DNA from 2 places in the Micromonospora sp. NPDC093243 genome. Region 2 is predicted to be linked to the other one. Evidence: riboswitches for the same ligand, from Rfam matches in the RefSeq annotation. Region 2 holds a riboswitch; the other holds the start of a gene.
What was found. Region 2 has a riboswitch for thiamine pyrophosphate ahead of thiE (thiamine phosphate synthase). Riboswitches for the same ligand answer to the same signal wherever they lie in the genome.
Positions count from the first base shown of each region.

Region 1: it holds a riboswitch for thiamine pyrophosphate, as region 2 does, so the genes downstream of both, ACIP9D_RS27355 (ECF transporter S component) here and thiE (thiamine phosphate synthase) in region 2, are expected to answer to the same signal.

Region 1 is NZ_JBIVNT010000009.1:78,835-83,248, forward strand. It holds gene ACIP9D_RS27345 (energy-coupling factor transporter transmembrane component T) at 1-499, opposite strand, end outside; gene ACIP9D_RS27350 (ABC transporter ATP-binding protein) at 496-1,914, opposite strand; gene ACIP9D_RS27355 (ECF transporter S component) at 2,075-2,659, opposite strand; TPP riboswitch at 2,735-2,841, opposite strand; gene ACIP9D_RS27360 (alpha/beta hydrolase) at 2,915-3,745, shown strand; gene ACIP9D_RS27365 (SIS domain-containing protein) at 3,780-4,414, shown strand, end outside.
Region 2 is NZ_JBIVNT010000004.1:561,510-565,923, reverse strand. It holds gene ACIP9D_RS16355 (ThuA domain-containing protein) at 1-1,747, opposite strand, end outside; TPP riboswitch at 2,029-2,138, shown strand; gene thiE (thiamine phosphate synthase) at 2,133-2,759, shown strand; gene thiO (glycine oxidase ThiO) at 2,753-3,919, shown strand; gene thiS (sulfur carrier protein ThiS) at 3,910-4,110, shown strand; gene ACIP9D_RS16335 (thiazole synthase) at 4,107-4,414, shown strand, end outside.

The DNA.
Region 1 (4,414 bases), on a different contig from region 2:
ACTCCTGGCCGAGCAGCGGCACCAGCCGGAACGCCGCCAGGGCCCCGATGGCGAACCGGGCCGGCGCCTTGGCGTTCTGGACGAGCGCGTCGGCCAGGTCGGTCGGGTCGGTGGTGGCGAACACGATCACGCCGGGCAGCGCCACCGCGAACATCCGCAGCACCAGCCCGAGCGCGGTGAGCAGCACGCCCGAGGTGACCACGACCGGGCCGGCCTCGACCAGCACCCGGCCGGAGCGCTCGGCGGCGAAGAGCACCAGGGTGATCACGATGCCGACCGCGCTGACCAGCAGCGGCCACGCGCGCCGGGCCAGCACCCGGTAACGCACTCCGAAGAGCGGCAGCAGCGCCAGTTCGACCGCGATGGCGATCGCCGGTGCGACCGGGTCGAGGGTGGCGACCAGCACGATCGAGAAGACCAGCGCGGCGGCCAGCTTGGCGACCGGGTTGCGCCGGGCCAGTGGCGCCCCGGGCACGGCGACGGGTTCGAGGCCGATCACGACCGCCGGTCCAGGGTGAGTTGTCGGTCGGCGAGCGCGGCGACGAACTCCGGGTCGTGGGTCACCGTGACCAGGCCGTGCCCGGCGTCGCGCAGCTCGGCGAAGAGGTCGACCAGCTCCAGCCAGGTCCGCCGGTCCTGGCCGAAGGTGGGCTCGTCGCAGACCAGCAGGCGGGGCGCGGTGGCCAGGGCGGTCGCGACGCTCAGCCGCCGCGCCTCGCCACCGGAGAGGGTGTACGGGTTGGCGCCGGCGAGCGCGGTCAGCCGCAGCCGGTCCAGCAGCTCGTCCACCGTGGACCGGATCGCCGCCTCGGGCCGGCCGGTGCGGCGCGGGCCGAGAGCAAGCTCGTCGTGGACGGTGCTCGTGACGAACTGGTGCTCCGGGTCCTGGAAGACCGAGCCGATCCGGTTGGCCAGGGCGGGGGCGCGCCAGCGGTGCGGGGGAGTGCGGGCGTCCCGGCCGGCCAGCTCCGGGCTCGCCGTCACCGCGCCGGTGCCCGGCCGGAGCAGCCCGCCGAGCAGCAGCGCAAGGGTGGACTTGCCCACCCCGTTCGGGCCGAGCACGGCGAGCGCCTCGCCGGCGCGTACCGCCAGGTCGGTGTCGGCCAGCCGGGGTGGCAGACCGAGCCGGTCGGCGGTGAGCAGCAGGTCGCCCGGGGCGGTGGTGGCGCGCCGGGGCGGCACGGTCCGGCCGGGCACCCAGACGCCCTCGGCGGCGAGCGCGTCGCCGTGGGCGCCGAAGACCGCCTCTGGGGTGCCGTCGGCGCGTACGCCGCCGCCGGGTTCGAGCACCACCACCCGGTCGACCAGCGGCAGCGCCTCGGCGACCCGGTGCTCGACCAGGATCAGCGTGGTGTCGGCGTCCAGCGCCCCGGCGACCGCGTCGCGGACCAGCGCGGCGCCGGCCGGGTCGAGGTTGGCGGTCGGCTCGTCGAGCAGCAGCAGGCCGGGGTGAAGGGCCAGCACCCCGGCCAGCGCGAGGCGCTGCTGCTCGCCGCCGGAGAGGGCGGCGGTGGGCCGGTCCCGGTGGTACGGGAAGCCGACCCGGCGCAGCGCCTCGTCGACCCGGGGCCAGATCTCCGCGGCCGGTACGCCCCGGTTCTCCAGCCCGAACGCCACGTCGTCGCCGCAGCGGGCCATCACCAGCTGGCTCTCCGGGTCCTGGAAGACGATGCCGACGCGTTCCCGGTCCTTGCGCGGATCCAACCCGTCGATCTCGACGGTGCCCGCCTGCTCGCCGGAGTCCTCCGGCAGCAGCCCGGCGAGCGCGGCCAGCAGGGTGCTCTTGCCGGCCCCCGACGGGCCGAGCAGCAGCACCCGCTCGCCCCGGGAGATCCGCAGGTCCACGTCGCGCACGGCCCAGCGCTTGCGCCCGGCGTGCCGCCACCCGAACCCCCGCAGCTCAACCCCGCCCACCACACCCCTCCCCCCGCGCCGCTACCGGCCCGCGCCGCTACCGGCCCGCGCCGCTACCGGCCCCGTCGTGTTGATCAAGAGGTTTGCGTCAGAAATCGGGCCGCCGTTGACGCAAACCTCTTGATCAACGGGTCCGGGGGGTGGGGGAGGGGGGTGGGGGTTAGATGGCGGGGCGTTCGCGGGCGGCGGGGAAGCGGTCGAGGACGCCGGTGTTGGCCAGGGCCCGGGTGAGGGCGAGGCTGCCGAAGCCGGCGATCACCAGTGAGCTGGCAGCGGTGATCAGGATGTACGGGAGCCGGAAGCTGACCCACGAGGTCTCCGGGTACCAGACGAAGACGTCGTAGATGGCCGCCGCGAGACCGGCCAGCGTGGCGGCCAGCAGCGCGATGGGCGCCTTGAAGTTGCGGTATCCGAAGGCCGCGAACGCCAGCTCCGCGGCGGCCGCCTCCAGCGGGCCCTGGATGACCAGCGTCCAGCCCCAGCTGCTGCCCAGCGCCACCGAGACCAGCGCCGCGACCGTGAGCGTGAAGAAGGCGGCACCGGGCTTCCGGATGATCAGCCCGCCCAGGACGGCGGGGACCAGCCAGACGCCGTAGAGGACCGCCCGGCCGGGCAGCGGAATGGCGTCGGCGGGACCGTTCCAGAGCAGGCCCCAGGCCCAGAAGATGATGCCGAAGGCGACGGCGATCACCGAGGCCACGATGATGTCGACGGTCCGCCAACGGTTCGTGTCGGGTTGTGTCATGCGAGTGCTCCCAGTTCTGTGGAGGAACCAGGAGAAGACGCACGCCGACGTCCGGTGGAACCGGACGGCGGCGCGGCTGGAGGTCGACCGAACTCCCTGCGCTGGCATTACCCAGATCAGGTTCGAGGGTCTGCGGGCGTGTGCCCGCACTCTCAGCGCTGTGCGCTCCCCTGTCGGATGTGAAGTTGTTCCACAGACGCTAGCACCGCGACCGGGGGCCGGGCGACGCCGGCCGGCCTGGGTAGGCTGCTGATCATGCGGATCGACGCCCGAGGATTCACGTTCGACGTCCGCGCCGGTGGACCGGAGGAAGGCCCGCCCGTTCTGCTGCTGCACGGTTTTCCGCAGCACGGCGGGGAGTTCGACGACCTGACCCCGGCCCTGCACGCCGCCGGCCTGCGCACCTACGCGCCGGACCAGCGCGGCTACTCGCCCGGCGCCCGCCCGGAGGCCGTCGAGGCGTACCAGCTGGCGGAGCTGGTCGCCGACGTGGTGGCGCTGCTCGACGCGCTGGGCGTCGAGGCCGCGCACCTGGTGGGGCACGACTGGGGCGCCGTCGTCGCCTGGGCCGTGGCCGCCGCCCACCCCGGCCGGATCCGTACCCTCACCGCCGTCTCGGTGCCGCACCCCGCCGCGATGGCGTACGCGCTGGCGCACGACGCGCAGCAGAAGGTCCGCTCGTCGTACATGGTGCTGTTCCGGCAGCCCGGCAAGGCGGAGAAGGTGCTGCTCGGGTTGCGGGCGGCGGCGCTGCGCCGGATGCTCGCCGGGGTCGGCGACGAGGACCGGGTGGCGGCGTACGCGGAGCCGATGCGCGCGCCGGGCGCGCTGACCGGGGCGTTGAACTGGTACCGGGCGATGTCGCGGGGTGACCTGGCCGCGGTCGGGCCGGTGACCGTGCCGACCACGTTCGTCTGGAGCGACCGGGACATCGCCATCGGCCGGACCGCCGCCGAGGCGTGCGCGGAGCACGTGTCCGGTGACTACCGCTTCGTCGAGCTGCCCGGGGTGACCCACTGGATTCCGGACGAGGCGCCGGCGGCACTGGCCGAGGCGATCGTCGCCCGGGTGCGGGGCCTGGCCTGAGCCGCGTCCGGCGGTCGTTAGGGATGGAGGAGACATGACGTTGAGCGCCGACGCCTACCTGGCGGTGGTGACCGAGACGATGAACCGGGTCGCCGCGGGCCAGCGGGAGGCGGTGGGTCGGGCCGCGGACCTGCTCGCCGACGCGGTACGCGCCGACGGGGTGGTGCACGCGTTCGGCACCGGGCACTCCGAGGCGCTCTCGATGGAGATCGCTGGCCGGGCCGGCGGGCTGGTGCCGACCAACAAGATCGCGCTGCGGGATCTGGTGCTGCACGGCGGCGCGCCGGCCGATCTGCTCGGGCCGACCCTGGAGCGGGATCCGTCGGTCGCGCACCGCCTCTACGAGCTGGCGCCGGTGCGCCCGGCGGACGTCTTCGTGGTGGCCTCGAACTCGGGCGTGAACGGTGCGATCGTCGAGTTCGCCAGCCTGGTCAAGGAGCGCGGCCACGGGTTGGTGGCGATCACCTCGGCGCAGCACTCGGCGCGGATGACCTCCCGGCACCCGTCCGGGCGCAAGCTCGCCGACCTCGCCGACGTGGTGCTCGACAACGGCGCCCCGTACGGCGACGCGACGTTGCCGCTGCCGGGCGGCGGCGCGGTCGGCGCGGTCTCCTCCATCACCGCGGCGCTGCTCGCGCAGCAGATCACGGTCGAGGTGGTGGCCCGACT
Region 2 (4,414 bases):
GCGCGGCGCAGTCGAACTTCGCGCCGCTCGGGCCGGAGGGGAAGGTGTAGTCGTTGTACGCCTCGTTCGTCCCGGTGCAGTACGGCCAGCCGTAGTTGCCGGGGGTCACGATGTTCCACTCGACCAGGCCGCGGGGGCCCCGGGTCGGGTTGTCGGCGTTGGCGTCCGGCCCGTAGTCCGCGACGTAGAGCGTGTTGGTCTTCGGGTCGGTGCCGATCCGGAACGGGTTACGGAAGCCCATCGCGAAGATCTCGGGGCGGGTCTTGTCGGTCCCCGGCGCGAAGAGGTTTCCGGCCGGGACGGTGTACGTACCGTCGTCCTCCGGGTGGATCCGGATCACCTTGCCGCGCAGGTCGTTGGTGTTGCCCGAAGTGCGCTGGGCGTCGTAGTCCTGGCGGCCCGGCCGCTCGTCGATCGGCGTGTACGCGCTCGACTCGAACGGGTTGGTGTTGTCACCGGTGGCCAGGTAGAGGTTGCCGGCCCCGTCGAAGGCCATGCTGCCGCCGGCGTGGCAGCAGGTGTTGCGCTGGGTGTCGACCCGCAGCACCTGCTTCTCGCTGGCCGGGTCGATGGTGTCGCCGGTCACGGTGAACCGGGACAGCAGGTTGCGCGCGACGCCGTCGTTCGGGGCGTAGTAGAGGTAGACCCAGTGGTTGGTGGCGAAGTCCGGGTCGAGCCGGATGCCGATCAGGCCGTCCTCGTTACCGGTGAAGACGTCCAGGTCGACGGCCGTGACGGTGCTGCCGGTGTCCGGCTTGACGATCTGCACCCGGCCGTCGCGCTCGATGTAGAAGACCCGCCCGTCGGGCGCGATGTCCAGCTCCATCGGGTTGCTGGTGTTGCTGTCCAGGGCGACCTTCTCGAAGCTGGCGGTCTTCGAGGCGCCGCAGTCGGCGTCCGCCGCGCCCGCGGCGGTACGGATGCCGCCGAGCAGGTGGCCCAGGAACTCGGGCTCGGCGTACGACTCCCGGGTGTGCCCGCCCCCGGTGTACCAGGACCGGCCGCCGTCGAAGTCCTGGCACCAGGCGATCGGGTGGTCGGCGCCCATCGCGCCGGCGCCCGGGGTGTAGCTCTTCTCGTCCAGGCTGGCCAGCACGTGCACGTCCGGCCGCGGGTTGGTCTGGTAGTTGTACCACTCGTCGAACCGGGACCAGCGGTCCGGCAGCTCGGCCGTGGACGGGTGGGCGTGGTCCTCCACCTTCACCGTGGCCTGCTGGTTCGCCGGGTGGTTGGCGAAGTACGCGCCGACCAGGTCGCCGTACCAGGACCAGCTGTACTCGGTGTCCGAGGCGGCGTGGATGCCGACGTAGCCGCCGCCGGCGCGGATGTAGCGCTCGAACGCCGCCTGCTGCTCGGGGTCGAGCACGTCGCCGGTGGTGGAGAGCCAGATCACCGCCTGGTACTTCGCCAGGTTGGCGTCGCTGAACGCGGCGCCGTCCTCGCTGCTGTCCACGGTGAATCCGTTGGCCGCGCCGAGCTGCTGGATGGCGGCGATGCCGGTCGGGATCGAGTCGTGCCGGAAACCGGCGGTCTTGGAGAAGACCAGGACGGAGAAGGGTTCGTCGGCCGCCTGCGCGGCCTTCGGCAGCACCTGGGTGACCGGGGTCGCGGCCTGCGCGTCCCGCGGGGGGATCTGCGCGGCGGCCGGTGCCGCCTGCGCGGGCGCGCCGAAAAGGGTCGACGCGGCCAGAGCGAACGAGAGCAGGGTTGCGGTGAGGGGTATACGGGCACGACGAGATCGGGACACGCCGCCTCCTATGTCGCGGTGGACAGGGATCGCGGGGGCCGGCTCGCCGAAGACCGTCCCAGATGGAGCCGGTGCGGACACCGTGCCAGGGCGTCCACGCCAGCATTTTGTCGAATCGCTGAACAAATTAATTCCGCTGGATGCATGTCGGGCAAGATGCCAGCGGGTAACGGTTCTGCAACGGCGGGCGACATTCCGAACAGGACCGCATGAAGCGCCCAGTCGGATCCGTCACCGACCCCCGCCTTGGCAGCCCGACGGATCTGTCGTACCGTGACACGCAAGTAACCCACGGGAGCCCGGTGTACCGGGCTGAGAGGGGGGCTGACAGCCCCCGACCGTTGAACCTGATCCGGGTAATGCCGGCGCAGGGAGGAGTGTTGCCGTGCTGTCCCTTGGGCGACTGCATCTGATCACCGACACCCGACCCGGGCGGGACCCACTCACCGTGGTCCGCGCCGCCCTGTCGGCGGCCCGTGCCGAACTCGTGGTGCAGGTCCGGGTCGAGGACTCCGCCACCGACCGCGAGGCGTACGACCTGGCCCGCCGGGTGCTGGCGCTCTGCGCGCCGTACGGGGCGAGGTGCCTGGTCAACGACCGGCTGCACGTGGCGCTGGCGGTGGGCGCCGCCGGCGGGCACGTCGGCGCCGACGACCTGCCCGTCGGGGCGGCCCGCCGGGTGCTCGGCGCGGCCGCCGTGCTCGGCGCCACCGCCCGGGAACCGGGCACGGCCGCCGAGGCGGTCACCGCCGGCGCCAGCTACCTGGGGGTCGGCCCCTGCCACCACACCACCACCAAGGAGGGCCTGCCGCCGCCGATCGGGGCGGCCGGGGTGCGGGCGGTGGCCGAGGCGGTCGACGTGCCGGTGATCGCCATCGGCGGGGTGACCGCCTCCGGCGTTCCGGCGCTGCGGGCCGCCGGAGCGTACGGGGTGGCGGTGGTCGGCGCGGTCTCCGCCGCCGCCGACCCGGCCCGCGCGACCACCCAGCTGCTCGGGGCCCTGACGTGCTGACCGGCCGGTCCCCGTCGACGCGATCCGACGACCGGGCCCGGCCGGACGTGGCGGTCGTGGGGGCGGGACCGATCGGGCTGGCGATCGCCTGGCGGTGCGCCGCCCGCGGGCTGCGGGTGGTCGTGCACGACCCGGCCCCCGGCTCGGGGGCGTCGGCGGTCGCCGCCGGCATGCTCTCCCCGGTCGCCGAGGCGTACTTCGGTGAGCGGGAGCTGACCGGGTTGCTGGTGGAGTCCGCCGCCCGCTGGCCGGCGTTCGCCGCCGAGCTGACCGAGGCGACCGGCGCCGACCTCGGTTACCGGACCGAGGGCACCCTGATGGTCGGGCTGACCGGGGACGACCTGGCGGAGGCGCGCCGGCTCTGGGCGTACCAGCAGGGGCTCGGCCTGCCGGTGAGCCCGCTGCGCCCCAGCGAGCTGCGCGACCACGAGCCGGCGCTGGCCACCCGGGTACGCGGCGGGGCGCTCGCGCCCACCGACCACCAGATCGACCCGCGGCTGCTGGTGCCCGCGCTGCGTACCGCCGCCGAGCGGGCCGGTGCGGTGCTGGTGCCCGCGCCGGTGCGCCGGCTGGCCGACCTGGACGCGCCCGTCACGGTGGTGGCGGCCGGCTGCGGCGCCGCCGCGCTGGCCGGGCTGCCGGTCCGGCCGGTGAAGGGACAGGTGCTCCGGCTCCGCGCGCCGGGCGGCGCGGCGCCGGGCTTCCGGCACGTCATCCGGGGGTACGCCGACAGCGAGCAGGTCTACCTGGTGCCCCGGGACAGCGGCGAGGTGGTCGTCGGGGCGACGGTCGAGGAGCGCCGGGACACCGACGTCTCCGCCGGTGCGGTGCTCCGCCTGCTCCGCGCCGCGGTCGAGCTGCTCCCCGAACTGGCCGAGTACGACCTGGTCGAGACGGTCGCCGGGCTGCGGCCCGGCACGCCGGACAACGCGCCCATTCTCGGCCCGCTGCCCGGCCGGCCGGACGTGCTGGCCGCCACCGGGCACCACCGGCACGGGATCGTGCTCACCCCGGTCACCGCCGACCTGATCGCCGACCTGGTCAGCACCGGCGAGCCCGATCCGCTGCTCGCGCCCTTCCGACCGGACCGGTTCGCCGTCGCGGGCCCGGCCGCCGTCGGTGGAACTGATTCGACGATGAAGGGGGACCGGTGGAACTGACGGTGAACGGGGCCGGTCGCACGCTGCCCGGCGGCGCGACGGTGGCCGACCTGGTCCGCGAGGTCACCCCGCAGCAGCGCGGGCTCGCGGTCGCGGTGAACGGCGAGGTGGTGCCGCGGACCGGCTGGCCGGCGACCGTGCTGCGCGACGGCGACCGGGTCGAGGTGCTCAGCGCGGCCCAGGGCGGGTGAGCGGGGTGACATTCGAGATCGGCGGCGTGCCCTTCACCTCGCGGCTCATCCTGGGCACCGGCGGCGCGGCGAACCTGCAGGTGCTGGAGCAGGCCATCCGGGCCTCCGGCACCGAGCTGGTCACGGTGGCGTTGCGCCGGGTGGACACCGCGCCCGGCAGCGCCGGTGGCCTGCTGGAGCTGCTGGACCGGTGCGGCGTACGGCTGCTGCCGAACACCGCGGGCTGCTACACGGCCGGCGAGGCGGTCAAGGTCGCCCGACTGGCCCGGGACGCGTTCGACACCGACTGGATCAAGCTGGAGGT